One region of the Pseudomonas sp. FP453 genome, then DNA from elsewhere that is predicted to be linked to it. Evidence: riboswitches for the same ligand, from Rfam matches in the RefSeq annotation. Region 1 holds a riboswitch; the other holds the start of a gene.
What was found. A riboswitch is a leader RNA that binds a small molecule or an ion and turns the genes downstream of it on or off. The one in region 1 is predicted to bind manganese.

Region 2: another riboswitch for manganese. It lies ahead of mntP (manganese efflux pump MntP); the one in region 1 lies ahead of PSH87_RS04760 (TMEM165/GDT1 family protein).

The regions. Positions count from the first base shown of each region.
Region 1 covers NZ_CP117435.1:1,054,200-1,061,873, forward strand. The annotation lists gene PSH87_RS04735 (1-acyl-sn-glycerol-3-phosphate acyltransferase) at 123-1,286, opposite strand; gene PSH87_RS04740 (CPXCG motif-containing cysteine-rich protein) at 1,419-1,601, shown strand; gene PSH87_RS04745 (putative signal transducing protein) at 1,613-1,873, shown strand; gene PSH87_RS04750 (SOS response-associated peptidase) at 1,910-2,530, shown strand; gene PSH87_RS04755 (M48 family metallopeptidase) at 2,637-3,455, shown strand; gene PSH87_RS04760 (TMEM165/GDT1 family protein) at 3,590-4,174, opposite strand; yybP-ykoY riboswitch at 4,264-4,383, opposite strand; gene PSH87_RS04765 (class I SAM-dependent methyltransferase) at 4,435-5,433, opposite strand; gene PSH87_RS04770 (2-hydroxyacid dehydrogenase) at 5,464-6,429, opposite strand; gene PSH87_RS04775 (LysE family translocator) at 6,516-7,148, shown strand; gene PSH87_RS04780 (fatty acid--CoA ligase) at 7,449-7,674, shown strand, end outside.
Region 2 covers NZ_CP117435.1:2,419,685-2,427,358, forward strand. The annotation lists gene PSH87_RS11105 (NAD(P)H-quinone oxidoreductase) at 1-363, opposite strand, end outside; gene PSH87_RS11110 (LysR family transcriptional regulator) at 524-1,399, shown strand; gene PSH87_RS11115 (DoxX family protein) at 1,482-1,868, shown strand; gene PSH87_RS11120 (alpha/beta fold hydrolase) at 1,911-2,729, opposite strand; gene PSH87_RS11125 (NAD(P)-dependent alcohol dehydrogenase) at 2,877-3,944, shown strand; gene mntP (manganese efflux pump MntP) at 4,104-4,667, opposite strand; yybP-ykoY riboswitch at 4,682-4,849, opposite strand; gene PSH87_RS11135 (hypothetical protein) at 4,889-5,200, opposite strand; gene PSH87_RS11140 (secretin and TonB N-terminal domain-containing protein) at 5,417-6,061, shown strand; gene PSH87_RS11145 (RNA polymerase sigma factor) at 6,058-6,603, shown strand; partial or broken gene PSH87_RS11150 (FecR domain-containing protein) at 6,641-7,571, shown strand; partial or broken gene gspJ (type II secretion system minor pseudopilin GspJ) at 7,578-7,674, opposite strand, start outside.

The DNA of each region.
Region 1 (7,674 bases):
ACCCTAAAACAAATGTGGGAGCTGGCTTGCCTGCGATAGCGGTCTGTCTGAGCCAGATGCATAGGCTGACACACTGCAATCGCGGGCAAGCCCGCTCCCACACAAGCTCTCGCCCACATTTTTTACAGCGGGATGCCCGCCTTGACGCGGTACTGATTGCGCACCGGCGTCGCATACTGCACCACCAGAAACGGCCGATGCTCAACCGGGCATTCGTTCAAGCGCCGTTCCCACTCCGCCTTCGCCTTGGCCAGTTCATCCGCCGGGAACACCTCGGCTGCCGTCGGCACCTGCAATTGCGGGTCTGCCTCGCTCCACTGCGCGTACGCCAGGTAATGCACCGGAAACAACCGGTAACCGCCGAGAATCTGCCGGTCCATTTCCGTCGCCAGCACTTTGGTGTCTTCAAAGCGCTCGGTGATCGGCGGGGCGAAGTTCACATGCACCCGGCCCTTGTAGCCGGTGATGCCCAGGGCGATGCTCACGTCATCTTCGCCCGGCGCCTTGCAGTAGGTGCCGGTGGTGGCGCGGATATACAGCTCGCGCGCCTTGGCCGAATCGCAGGGGTCGTATTCGTAGCTGATGGACACCGGCGTCAGGTTCAGCGACTGGATCACCTCGGCAAACGGCTCATCCTTGCGGCTGACGTGGAACATCTTGAGGATCGCCGACTCGGTGCGGTCATCCCCGTCCTTGGCGCGGCCTTCGGCCTGGGCGATCCAGATCGACTCGCAGTCGTTGCGGATCGAATGGTTGATATAGGCCGACAGCAAGTTGAAGGCGGCCATCTTTTCTTTTCGCCCGGTGATCGAGCGGTGCACGATAAAGCTCTTGTTCAGGCGCATCAGGTCGCTGACAAACGGCTTTTGCAGCAAATTGTCGCCGATGGCGATGCGCGGCGTCGGCAGGCCGGCGTGGTACACGGCGTAGTTGACGAAGGCCGGGTCCATCACGATGTCGCGGTGGTTGGCCAGGAACAGGTAGGCGGTGCCGGACTTGAGCTGCTCGACGCCGGTGTAGGTCACGCCGTCGGTCGCGCGGTCGATGGTGTGGTCGACGTAGTACTCGACTTTGTCCTGCAGCGTCGCCACGGTGGTGACGCCGGCGAATTCACGGCGCAGCTTGCGGGCGATCATCGGCTTGAGCAGCCAGCCCAGGGCGCCGGCGAAGCGCGGAAAGCGGAAGTGGGTCAGGATGTCCAGAAAGGCCTTGTCACTGAACAGTCGGTCCAGCACTGCCGGGACTTCGCTGTCGTTGTAAGGTCGGATGGTATCGAATTGGCCCATCATGCTCTCTTGTTAGAAACGGCTAGGGTAAGTAAAGGAAATGCCAGGGAGCGGTCCGGGAAATGGGCCCGGCCGGAAATAGCCCTGTAAATAGACCGGCGATTATACGCACAAGTCACTCTGGAGGCTGCGATGCTGGAAACCGCGACGTACGATTGTCCTTATTGTGGGGAAGAGGTTGAGACAACGGTGGATTTGTCTGGCGGTGACCAGAACTATATAGAGGACTGCCAGGTGTGTTGCCGCCCGATCACTTTCGATCTACAGGTCCATGGCGACGAGTGGATGCTTGAAACCCGCAGTGAAAACGAATGACAGGACCGCCCATGCAGCGAATCTATGAACCGGAAAACCTGATGGAAGGCGAGTTGCTGCAGCAGATGCTCGCCAGCGAGGGTATCGAGGCGCACCTGGTGGGGCGCCATCTGCTCGGTGGCACCGGCGAGCTGCCGATATTCGGCCTGCTGGGCCTGGAGGTGGACAACGACCAGGCCGCGTGTGCCCGTGAGTTGATTACTGCCTATATCGGCGCGCAACCCATGCCCGGCGATGAACCCGACAGCTTCCCCGACGTGTTGGTCTGTTAGGCTGTCGGTCGGTTTACCCAAGAGTCGTGTTGCCCCATGTGTGGACGTTATGCCCTGTTTCGCTGGAATCCCTCCTTTGCTGCCTTGCCGGGCTTTCCGGCCGACCAGCAGGCCCAGTGGAACATCTCCCCGAATGACTCGGTGCTGATCCAGCGCGCCGACGCCGGCCAGCGCACCCTGGCCCGAGCGCGCTGGGGCCTGACGCCGCCCTGGCTGACCGACCTTTCGCGCACGCCCGCCCACGCCCGCGCCGAAACCCTGGCCGAGCAACCGATGTTTCGCGAAGCGTTTCGCCAGCGCCGTTGCCTGCTGCCGGCCAATGGCTTTTACGAATGGCGCGGCACCCAGCGCAAGCGCCCGTACTGGTTGACGCCGGGGGAGGGCTCCACGCTGTTTTTTGCGGCGATCTGGGAGGCCTATCCGGTGCAGGAACAAGTGTGGCTGAGCACGGCCGTGGTCACCCAACCCGCGCAAAGCCAGCGCCGGCCTTTGATTCTGGATGCCGCAGGGCAGGAGGCCTGGCTCAATCCCGAGACGCCTTTGCACACGCTCCAGGCGCTGTTGGCCAGCGAGCCGGCTGCGTTGCGTGAGCGTGTGTTGGCCAACATGGTCAATGATCCCAAGCTGAACGGACCGGAATGTTTGACGCCGGGTTGAGCTGCGCGTGAGATGTATCTGAAATTCTGCGGTTACACGTCTGTTGTATCTGGCGCCGATACACATGAGCGCCTAGGATACGCGCCATGTTTTCAGGGAGAGTGTCATGAAGAAATCATTGGCGATAAACGTTTTGGCAGCCGCGCTGCTGCTGGCTGGTTGCCAGTCGGTCAACACCACCACCGGCGGCGCCGTTGGCGTGGAGCGCAAGCAGTACATGTTCAGCATGCTGTCGAGCCAGGAAGTCGACCAGATGTATGCCCAGTCCTACCAGCAGACGTTGGGCGAGGCCAGCAGCAAGGGCCAACTGGACAAGACCAGCGCCAATGCCAAGCGTGTGCAGGCCATCGCCAACCGCTTGATCGCCCAGGCACCGACCTTCCGCCCCGATGCGGCGCAGTGGAAGTGGGAAGTGAACCTGATCAAAAGCGACGAGATGAACGCCAACTGCGGGCCTGGCGGCAAGATCTTTGTGTACAGCGCGTTGATCGACAACCTCAAGCTGACGGATGACGAACTGGCCGCGGTGATGGGCCATGAAATCGCCCACGCCTTGCGCGAGCACGGGCGCGAAGCCATGTCCAAGGCCTACGGTATCCAGATGGCGAAGCAGGGCGCGGGCGCGCTGTTCGGCCTGGGCCAGGACAGCCTGGCATTGGCCGATACCGTGGCCAACTACGGCATGACTTTGCCCAACAGCCGGGCCAATGAAAACGAAGCAGACCTGATCGGCCTGGAGCTGTCGGCTCGCGCCGGCTACAACCCGAATGCGGCGATCACCCTGTGGAACAAGATGGCCAAGGCTTCGGAAGGGGCACCGCCTGAGTTCATGAGCACTCACCCGGCGTCGGATAGCCGGATTGCGTCTTTGCAGGCGGCGATTCCGAAGGTGATGCCGTTGTACCAGCAGGCCAAGAAGTCCTGATACTAAAGGTCTGGTGAAGATCCAAATGTGGGAGCTGGCTTGCCTGCGATAGCGGTATGTCAGCTTGCACATCCCTAGCTGGCCCACCGCAATCGCGGGCAAGCCCGCTCCCACATGGGATTGGGTTTACAAATCTAGATCCAACCGCTGCTCTGCATCGCCTTGTAGACCGCAACCACCGCCAGCACGAAGAACGCCGTAGCCGCCAGTCGACGAATCAAGGTCAGCGGCAGCTTCTCCGCCGCAAAATTCCCCGCCAGAACCACCGGTACGTTGGCAATCAACATGCCCAGGGTGGTGCCGATAATCACCAGCCACAACTCGGGATACTGTGCCGCCAGCATCACCGTGGCGATCTGGGTCTTGTCACCGATTTCGGCAAGGAAGAACGCGATCAGCGTGGTCAGGAACGGCCCGAATTTGCGGGTGGTGCTGGCTTCGTCGTCATCGAGTTTGTCCGGCACCAAAGTCCACAACGCGGTGGCGCAGAAGCTCGCCGCGAGGATCCAGTGCAACACCGCATCCGAGAAGAAGCTGCCAAACCATGCGCCCACGGCACCGGCTGCCGCATGGTTGGCCAGGGTCGCGGCGACGATGCCGGCGATGATCGGCCAGGGTTTGCGAAAGCGTGCGGCCAGGATGAGCGCGAGCAGTTGCGTCTTGTCGCCGATTTCGGCCAAGGCAACGATTGCGGTAGGAACGAGTAATGAATCCAGCATCAGGTAGGTTTCCAGGGGCGGGTCGACACGGCTATGACACGTACAGCCTTCCCGCCCCGGGTAAGGTGTGCGTGTCATAGGTCTTGTCAAACCCCGGTCCGTCTGTGCGGACACCTGGGTCGCATACGCCATGGTCTGTTGACCAAGTATGTTGACGTATGCCGGACGAGCGTGGCGCTCGTGGGAGACTACTCCCCTAGGACGGAGCGGATTCTGCCTAGGCAAAACCCATTCGGCAAGCCTTCTTTTTCAAACGCCCGTCAGCCGCGCTTGGCGCGGTAGATGCGGAAACCATTGCCTTCGGCCTTGATTGCGCACACGCCCAGATGCTCTTCGATCAGCGGTTGGTACTTCAGGAAACTGTTGGCGACCAAACGCAGTTCGCCGCCTTTTGCCAGGTGTTTCGCCGCTTTTCGCAGCAGATTCTCCGTAGCGAAATAATCCGTGTGTACGCCGACATGGAACGGCGGGTTGCTCAGAATCGTGTTCAAACTCATCGGTGCGGCGTCGATCCCGTCGCCGGTCAGCACGTCGGCTTCCAGACCGTTGGCCGCCAAGGTCAGGCGGCTGCTGGCGGCGGCGAACGCATCCACGTCGAGCATCGTCACTGTGTTGTGCGGGTAGCGACGTTTGACCGCTGCCCCCAACACGCCCGCGCCGCAACCGAAGTCCAGCAGGTGACCGCTGGGCAGTTTGTCCAGATGCTCCAGCAGCAGTTCAGTGCCGCGATCCAGGCGACCGTGGCTGAACACCCCCGGCAAGCTCACGACCTTGAGCGGACCTTCAGGCAGCGGCACATCGAAGACTTGGGCCAGGCTTTCCAGTTCGACCGCTTGCGGCGCGTTGGCCACGGTGACTTGCCACAGTTGGCAATGCCGCGCGTTGTCCAGCTTGCGCGGCTTGCCGAAGGGGATCATCTGCTTGGCAGCACTTTCGATACCGCCTTTTTTCTCGCCCACCAGAAACAGTTCGGCGCCGGGCAAACGTGCGGCCACGGCATTGAGCAGGTAGTCGGTGAGGTCCTTGGATTTGGGCAGGAAAATCACCGCCGCATCAAATGCGCGCTCGGGCACATTGACCCCGAACTGGCTGCGCTCGGGGAAGCGTGCGTCGAGTGCCGCCTGGTCGCCGGCGTGCCAGCACCAGCCGTGGGCGTTGGGCAGGCGACCGAGCAGGTCGTCGGCGGGCAACCCTACCAGCAGCAGGTTGCCTTGAAAAAGTTCGGCCTGACGAAGCAGTACTTCACTGCGCGGATCCATGGTCTGCTCCTTGAAAAGGAGCGCAGTTTATCAACTGACGACACGTAGCGGGGCGCCGCTGAAAAAGCCCCGGGCGTTTTCCGCCAGCTGGCCGACGATGCGCTGGCGCGCTTCGCGGCTGCCCCAGGCGTTGTGGGGGGTAACGATCAGCCGCGGGATGTCACCGGCCAGCAGCGGATTGCCGTTGACCGGCGGCTCCACGCTCAGCACGTCGGTCGCCGCGCCGCCCAGATGGCCGTTGCGCAACGCATCGGCCAGGGCCTGTTCGTTGATCAAGCCACCGCGTGCGGTATTGACGATAAACGCGCCCGGCTTGAGCAGCGCCAGTTCGCGGGCGCCGATAAAGTCACGGGTGTGTTCGTTGAGCGGGCAATGCAAGGTCAGGGCATCCACCTGGGCCAGCAACTCATCCAGCGGCACGCGATCGGCGCGGGCAGGGCGCCCGGGAATCGCCCCGAGCAGCACGCGCATGCCAAAGGCTTCGGCCAGGCGCGCCACGGCGCTGCCCAACTCACCGTGGCCGAGCAGGCCGAGGGTCTTGCCTTCCAGCTCGACAATCGGGTGGTCCAGCAGGCAGAACTGCTTGGCTTGCTGCCACTGGCCGGCGCTGACGTCCCGTTGATAGTCCTGCAAGCGTGTCGCCAGGTTCAGCAACAGCATGATCGTATGCTGCGCCACTGACGGCGTGCCGTAGCCCTGGCAGTTGCTCACCGTGATGCCATGGGCGCGGGCGGCTTGCAGATCGATATTGTTGGTGCCGGTGGCTGACACCAGGATCAGCTTGAGGTCCGGGCAGGCCGCCAGGGTTTCGGCGTTGATCGCGATTTTGTTACTGATCGCCACCTGGGCGCCCTGCAGGCGTTCGATCACAGTCTGCGGCGTGGTCTGCTCGAATAATTGCAGGTCGCTGAAGCTGTCTCGCAGCTCGCTGAGATCGAGGTCTCCCAGGTCCAGGGAGGGGTGATCGAGGAAGACCGCGCGGCGATTGTTCGTCATCAACTGTACCTTTTGCGACAGGGTTCGAAGGCGTAATCTCCCGAGCCTATCAGATGAAATAATCAGTTACTTGAATTGGAGCGCGCATGTACGTCGCCGAGTTTTTGACCGTGGCCTTGATTCACTTGTTGGCGGTGGCCAGCCCGGGCCCGGATTTCGCCGTGGTGGTCCGTGAAAGTGTTACCCACGGCCGCCGTGCCGGGACCTGGACCGCGCTGGGCGTCGGCTCGGCGATTTTCCTGCACGTAGGGTATTCGTTGTTGGGGATTGGCTTGATCGTGTCCCAGTCCATCGTGCTGTTCAACGCGCTGAAATGGGCCGCCGCCGCGTACCTGCTGTACATCGGCTTCAAGGCCCTGCGTGCGCAGCCAGCCAAGCCCGCCGCCGAAGGCGAGTTGCACCGCGAAGCCGGCGAGCGCACCCCACGCGGGGCGTTTACCGCAGGGTTCGTGACCAATGGCTTGAACCCCAAGGCGACGCTGTTCTTCTTGTCGTTGTTTACCGTGGTGATCAACCCGCACACGCCGTTGGCGATCCAGGCCGGTTACGGCTTGTACCTGGCGGTGGCGACGGCGGTGTGGTTCTGCCTGGTGGCGATGCTGTTCAGCCAGCAACGCGTGCGTGCGGGGTTTGCGCGGATGGGGCATTGGTTTGATCGGACGATGGGCGCGGTGTTGATTGCTATCGGCGTAAAGCTCGCCTTCACCAGCATGAAATAAGGGTTGAGTGAACACAGCACCTGTGGGAGCGGGCTTGCTGTGGCGAGCAAGCTTGCTTGCGCTGGGGTGCGAAGCGCCCCTAAAAAAAGCCGGCTCCAGCTTCGCTGTCGAACGGGAGCAAGCTCCCTCGCCACAGCAAGCCCGCTCCCACATTTGACCTTCATCGGCCCACGCTGATGGCGCAAAGCTAGCATTCACCGCCCTCTGCAAATCATTCCTTTGGCTGATTTGGCTGAAACATAAGCGCTCTACAGTGCAGATCTTTCAGCCAAGACCGTGCAGTCATAAAAAGGGATTCGTATGTTGCAGACCCGTGTTATCCCGCCCGCCGAAGGCGCGTACCAATACCCGTTGTTGATCAAGCGCCTGCTGATGTCCGGGGCCCGCTACGAGAAAACCCGCGAAATCGTGTACCGCGACAAGCTGCGCTACACCTACCCGACCCTGATCGAGCGCGTCGCGCGGCTGGCCAATGTGTTGACCGAAGCCGGGGTCAAGGCCGGTGATACCGTGGCGGTGATGGATT
Region 2 (7,674 bases), 1.4 Mb from region 1:
AATCCACGACAGGCCGTCGGGGATCGGCAGCGCCTGGCCGGCGGGTACCGTGCAATATTGCGCATAACCGCCGCCGTTGGTCAGGGCGCAGACCTTGTCGCCAAGGGCGTATTCGCTGACACCGTCACCCAGCGCCACCACTTCACCCGCCACTTCCAGGCCGGGGATCGGGCTCATGCCGGGTTTCATCGGGTACTTGCCCGCGCGTTGCAGGGCGTCGGGGCGGTTGACCCCGGCGGCGTGCACACGGATCAGGATTTCGCCAGCGGCCGGGGCGGGCACGGGCGCCTGGCGAGGCTTGAGCACCTCGGGGCCGCCGGGGGTGGTGATTTCGATCAGGGTCATGTCGGTAGGCAGGGTCATTGTGGGTGTCCTGTAACGGTGAGCGTATGGGTTGGGACCGCGGCGAACGGTCGTAGGTCCCGGGTATTTTTCTCGGACCCCAGCATAGCGCCGGACACTGATGCAATAATGCTGCGATTTGGCGGCACAGAGATGCATATATGCAGCACTGGGGGAGACGATGAACTGGGACGATGCACGGGTATTCCTCGCGGTCTGCCGCGAATCGACGCTGCGCGGCGCCGCGCGGGTACTCGGGGTGGATCAGGCGACCGTGGGCCGTCGAATCAACGCCCTGGAAAAGTCCTTGAGCGCGACGCTGTTCCTGCGCACCTCCGAGGGCTACGCGCTGACTGCCGTGGGCGAAGCGGCCCTGCGCTCGGTGGAAAAAATGGAGCGTTCGGCCCTCGATCTGGAGCGCCAGATCCAGGGCCTGGATGACCGCCTGATCGGCACCGTGCGGGTCAGCACCACCGACTCCCTGGCCATCGATTTCCTGATCCCGGCCATCGCCCGCCTGCACGACAAACACCCCGACATACGCGTGCAACTGGACGCCTCCACCCAGATCCTCAGCCTGGCCAAGCGCGAAGCCGACATCGCGGTGCGCAACACGCGCCCCGACAACCCTGATCTGATCGCCCGGCGTCTCGCCCGTTGGCCGGTGGGGTTGTTTGCGTCCCAAGGCTATATCGACCGGCACGGTGTGCCCGAGCCCGGCAGCCAGTTCGACGGCCACGACCTGGTGGTCTATGGGCCTCACCTGCAACAGCATAAAGACCTGACCCTGGTGTCCGAGCCGCTGGGTCGCGGACGCATCGTTGCCGCCCTGGGTTCCAGCCTGCTGGTGCGCCGCTCGATTGCCGCGGGCATCGGCATCGGCGAAATCCCGGTGTACACCGGCGAGCGCGACGGTCTGGTGCGCCTGTGGCCGCAGCGTGTGCGGCCGTTGCCTTACGACGTGTGGCTGGTGACCCACGCCGACCTGCGCCACACCGCGCGGGTGCGGGGGGTGATCGATGAAATCGTCGCGGCGTTTGCCGGCACGGGGGATTGAGGTCAGCACAGGCTTGCAAGCCTGCATGCGCGCCTGCCGCCAGAATTGACCTCGACAGAGGGTCAACTCAACGGGAGCGCATATGAACGAATCGAAGTATCAGGATCTGGGGCTGTTGTTTCTGAGGGCCAGCGGAGCGGTGTTGCTGCTAGGGGTGCATGGCTTGCCCAAGTTGCTCAATTACAGCGAGCAATTGAAGTTGATCGAGGACCCGTTTCACCTGGGGGCGACGGTCACGCTGTCATTGGCGATTTTCGCCGAGGTGCTGTGCCCGTTGCTGATCATCGCCGGGGTGCTTGTGCGCTGGGCGTGCTTGCCGATCCTCAGCGTATTGTTGATTGCGTTGCTGGTGGTGCACCCGGAGTGGAGCCTGTTCGAGGCGCAGTTCGGCTGGTTGCTGCTGATTATTTTCACCACGCTGCTGATCAGCGGGCCAGGCCGCCTGGTGCCGAGCCAGCGTTTCAGCTGAAAAAAAGGCCGGGCAAGCCCGGCCAAATAAGGAGACGGTGTTTCAGCGGCTCAGAAACGCCAGCAAGTCTTCGTTCAACTGCTGGGCATGAGTCACGGCAAACCCGTGGGGCGCGTCCTTGTAAACTTTCAGCTCGGCACCCTTGATCAGCTCGGCGGCCACTTTACCGGTGGTTTCGAACGGCACGATCTGGTCGCCATCGCCGTGGATCACCAGGGTCGGCACGTCGATCTTGGCCATGTCCGGGCGGAAGTCGGTCTCGGAGAACGCGGTGACGCAATCCACCGTCGATTTGAGCGACGCCAGCAGGGCGACCTGCAAGGTCTGGGCCTGCACGCCGGCGGAGACGTTCTGGCCTTTGTTGATGCCGTAGAACGGCGCGTTGAAGTCGCTGATGAATTGCGCGCGGTCCTTCAGCAGCTCGGCCTTGAACCCGGCGAACACGTCCAGCGGCACACCCTGTTGGTAATCCGATTTTTGACCGAAGATCGGCGTCACGGCGCCCAGCAACACCAGGCCGGCGACACGGGCGCTGCCATGGCGTGCGATGTAGCGGGACACGTCGCCGCCGCCCATGGAGAAGCCCACCAGGGTCACGTCGGTGAGGTCCAGGTGTTCGATCAGCTGGGCGATGTCGTCGGCAAAGGTGTTGTAGTCATTGCCGGTCCACGGCTGGTCCGAGCGGCCAAAGCCACGGCGGTCGAAGGCGATGGTGCGATAGCCGCGGCTGCTCAGGTATTCCATCTGGTATTCCCACATGTCCGCATCCAGCGGCCAGCCGTGGCTGAACAGGACGGGCTTGCCGCTGCCCCAATCCTTGAAGTAGATCTGGGTGCCGTCTTTGGCAACGAATGTGCTCATGGAAAACTCCTGGGTGGGTGGGCTGAGAACTCTAGCTCACTATTGCGTGAAACCGGACGAAGGGCTTGTACCGGTGTGCTCGGTTGAACGGTTCAGCGTCTATGCTGGTCCACTGACTTCCACTGTCCGATCACACAGGTGAACGAAATGGCCAAGACTTACAGCTACGCCGCGCAGAACGCCAAGGATGCTCTCAAGCCCTACACCTTCGAGCGCCGCGCGCCGGGGGCGGAGGATGTGCAGATCGACATTCTGTATTGCGGCGTCTGCCACTCCGACCTGCACACCGCGCGCAACGAGTGGAACAACACCCTGTACCCGTCGGTGCCCGGCCATGAAATCGTCGGCCGCGTCACGGCGGTGGGCGCCAGCGTGAAAAACTTCAAGGTCGGCGACCTCGCGGGCGTTGGTTGCATGGTGGACAGCTGCCAACACTGCGCGTCGTGCGCCGAAGGCGAAGAACAATATTGCGAGAACGGCTTTACCGGCACCTACAACGGCCCGGTGTTTGGCGGTGAAAACACCTTTGGCGGCTACTCCGACAGCATCGTGGTCAAGGAGAAGTTCGTGCTGCGCATCTCCCACGATGACAGCAACCTGGCGGCCGTGGCGCCGTTGCTGTGCGCGGGCATCACCACCTATTCGCCGCTGCACCACTGGAAGGTCGGCCCCGGCAAGAAAGTCGGCGTGGTCGGCCTGGGCGGCCTCGGCCATATGGCGGTGAAGATCGCCCACGCCATGGGCGCCCATGTGACCTTGTTCACCACCTCACCGAACAAACGCGAAGACGGCCTGCGCCTGGGCGCCGACCAGGTGGTGGTGTCGAAGAATGCCGATGAAATGGCCGCCGTCACCAACAGCCTGGACTTCATCCTCAACACCGTCGCCGCGCCCCACAACCTCGACGCGTTCCTCAACCTGCTCAAGCGTGACGGCACCATGACCCTGGTTGGCGCCCCCGACAGCCCGCACCCGTCGCCGTCGGTGTTCAACCTGATCTTCAAGCGCCGCAGCCTGGCGGGGTCGTTGATCGGCGGGATTCAGGAGACCCAGGACATGCTGGACTTCTGTGCCAAGCATGGGATTGTCTCGGACATCGAGTTGATCGATATCCAGGGGATCAATGAGGCGTATGAGCGGATGCTCAAGGGCGATGTGAAGTATCGCTTTGTGATTGATATGGACAGCTTGAAGAAAGAACGCAACGCGGCCTAGTAACACCGCCCACTTGATTGTGGGCACTGCTTTCTGTGGGAGCTGGCTTGCCTGCGATGCAGACACCTCGGTCTTTCAGTTAGACCAAGGTGATGCCATCGCAGGCAAGCCAGCTCCCACAGAAAAGCCCGCACCCACCTGTTTGCTCAGCGCTGTTGCTTAGACCGACAAGTGCTCATACAAAATCGTCGCACCCACCACCATCAACACCACCCCGCCCACCATCTCCGCACGCTTGCCCACCACCGTGCCCAGCACCCGCCCAAGCATCATGCCAATGGTCACCATGGTCATGGTCGCCAGGCCAATCGCCGCCGACGCCACCAGGATATTCACATCGACAAACGCCAGGCCCACACCCACCGCCAGGGCATCGATGCTGGTGGCAAAGGCCGTCACGGCAAGAATCATGAAGGAGTGCTGGGTCGGCTTTTCAGCCTCTTCATCCTCGGCCTTGAGCCCGTTGTAGATCATGTGCAGGCCCAATGCGACCAGCAGGGTAAAGGCGATCCAGTGGTCCCAGTCTTCCACCCAGCGCGTGGCGGCGTGGCCGATGGCCCAGCCGATCATCGGGGTGATGGCTTCGATCACGCCAAAGATCAGGCCGGCGCGCAGGGCTTCGGTGAGGCGCGGTTTGTGCAGGCTGGAGCCTTTGCCGATGGCCGCCGCAAAGGCGTCGGTAGACATGGCCAGGGCCAGGAGGATCAGGGAAATGGGGTTCACGGTCAGGCTTCCAGTCGGGCTATGGGACACAACGACACGTCCACGCGCCCGACTTTAGGCATGGAAGTGTCGCTGGTCTCACCAACCGCAAAGCGATGTTCGTACCACGGCAGGTTGCCGAATATGTTGATACGAACGCTTCCAACAGGGTCAGAAGCCGGTTACTCCCCAACGAGGGAGGCGATCATAGGCAGGCACAGATGAAAATTTCGTCAAACGGCTCAAGGCCGTTGCGGTTTCACCGAGGTGCCGAAGCTATTGCCCATGCGCACGCTGGTGGCTGCCGGGGTGGACAGGCCCACGGCGTTCGGCGCGCGCTTGTCGACGGGAATGTTTTGCGCCTCACGGTTTTTTTTCGCCGCCTTGGTCGCGTTGCTGTCACTGCCCATCTGTTGGCTCAGGCAGCCGTAGTCGGGCGCCTTGTAGCCGTCCACCGAGACTTCGGTGCAGGTGCTTTTGCTGTTGTCGGCGTGGGCCAGCACGGGCAGGGCGGCGCACAGCAACAGGCTGGCAAGGCTGGGGAACAGTTTCATCGGGCCTCCTGGCAGGCCCTGGGAAGTGGGCCGGTAAGGCTTGAAAGTGTAGTGCAGCGGGCATCCCGTCACCGTGACGTTTTTTTTGCCATCACCGTAACATCAGGTTCATAAACTGGCCTCAGGATGACGGTTTTCAAGGACACGTCGGCCGTGCAGCGATGCAGAGCGGGGGGTGAACAGGGGGCCTGGCGGCGCGCCGTATGCGCCCTGGTCTTGCTGTGGCTGCTGGCAGGCGGCCGTATAGCGCAGGCGGAACCCGTATTGCTGACGTTGGACCTGCCGGCGCAAAACCTGGAGCACGCCCTGCAAGCCTACAGCCGCGCCACCGGCATGGCGGTGCTGGTGGACCGCGAACTGACCCGGGGCCGGCGCTCCATCAGCGTGCATGGGCGCTTCACGGCGCAGGAGGCTCTGGCAATGTTGCTGACCGGGAGTGGCCTGATGGCGCGTTATGCCCGCAGTGATGCGTTCACCCTGCAACTGGCGCAGGTCAGCCGGCCGGCCACCACCAAGGGCGCGTCGGCACGCAACGCCGCGCGGATCAACAACAGCTACGCCACGGCCTTGCAGCAGGCCATCGAGACCAGCCTGTGCGGTTCGCCCCTGACCCGTCCCGGCAGTTTTCGCGCCTTGGTGCAGGTGTGGGTCAACCCGGATGGGCTGATCGAGTACAGCCGGCTGGTCAGCTCCACCGGCGATGAACAACGCGATGAAGCACTGGTGCGCAACCTCAGTGCGGCCCGGGTCGAACGCCCCGCGCCGAGCTCGCTGCGCCAGCCGGTGACGTTGCTTTTGATGCCCGACACCACAGGAACACGCATGGAATGCACAGCAGGGAAGGGAGCCACGCACGGATGAAAAATACCGGGCACAGCACGATGGTCAGTTTGTTCCTGGCGTCCTACGAAGACTTCAAGGTGCGTTTGCGCAAGCGCCTGGGCTCGGAGGACCTGGCCAACGACGTCCTGCACGAAACCTACCTGCGGGTGGACCGCATGGACGTGCCGCCAAACCTCGCACAACCCAACGCCTACCTCTACCGCATGGCCTTGAACATCGCTGCCGACCGCCGCCAGGCCGACGCGCGCCTGCTCACCGGCAGCGAAGTCGAGGAGCTGCTGCAAGCCGCCGACGAAGCCCAGGACCCGTCGCGGGTGGTGGGCGGCCAGCGCGAGGTGCAATCGCTGGTCAAAGCCCTGTATGAGCTGCCCGCACGCCGGCGCAAAATCCTCATCGCCGCGCGTCTGGAGGAAGCGCCGCACCTGGAAATCTCCCAGCGTTTTGGCATTTCCACGCGCATGGTCGAGAAGGAAATCAAGGCCGCCCTCGGCCACTGCGCCAAGCGCCTCGAAAGAAAAGTGATTCAGCGGTTCGGTCCCGGGGCCGGAAAACCGTCTTAGTGTCGAGTCCCTGATAAAACCGTGAGTATGTGCGCGCTTGAACATTTTTAACCTCTCCACCGCCCGGGCAGCCTCCGCCAGTCCTTTGCACGATGAAGCCCGCGACTGGCTGCTCCTGCTGACGTCGGGCCGCGCCACCGTGGCCGACGCCAAGGCCTTGCAGGCCTGGCGTGCCCAGAGCCCGGAGCATGCCCAGGCGTTCGAGCAAACCAAGGTCCTGTGGCAGCAACTGGCCCCCGCCCTGGAGCACGCCGCGCCATCGCGCAGCTTTGGCCGCCGTGCCTTCCTGGGCGGCGCGATAGCTGCCTCGGCGGCGTTGGTCATGGTGCGCGTCGGCACGCCGGGTGGTTTTGCCGGGCTCACGGCCGACTATCGCACCGAGGTCGGTGAGCAGCGCCAAGTGCTGTTGAGTGACGGGGTCAGCCTGGAGCTCAATACCCAGACGCGCATCAGCCGGATCGGTGAGGGGATTGAATTGCTGGAAGGCGAAGTCGAGGTGGTCGCCCGTCTGGCGCAGCCGCTGCGGGTCCAGGCCGGTGACGGTTGGGTCAGTGCCGCGCAGGCACGCTTCAATCTGCGCAACACCGACCACAGCGTGTGCGTGACCTGCATCGAGGGTTCGCTGTCGGTGGACGCCGGCGGGCACAGTGTGAGCCTGGGCAGCGGCCGTCAACTGACCTACAGCGCGGCGGGCATCGGCGCGCCCGTGGTGGTCGACACCCAAGCCGTGGTGGCCTGGCGCGAACAGGTGTTGGTGTTCAACAACGCCACGCTGGCCACGGTGGTGGACGAGATCAATCGCTACCGCCCGCCCAGGGATGCTGGTGTTGCTCAACAAGGAACTGGGCCAGCGCCGGGTGCAGGCGCGCTTCAGCTTGCAGCAGCTGGCGGGCGTGGCGTTGCTGATTCGCGACGCGTACGGCGCCAAGTGCACGGAGCTGCCGGGTGGGGTGGTGTTGTTGAGTTGAGGCGCCTTACTGCAACGGCCCCACCACCTGCCGATATCGCTCCACCCCCTGCGGTGTCTCGCGCACCAGGCTGATCTCCAGCCCCAACGGCTCCTCGCGCTTA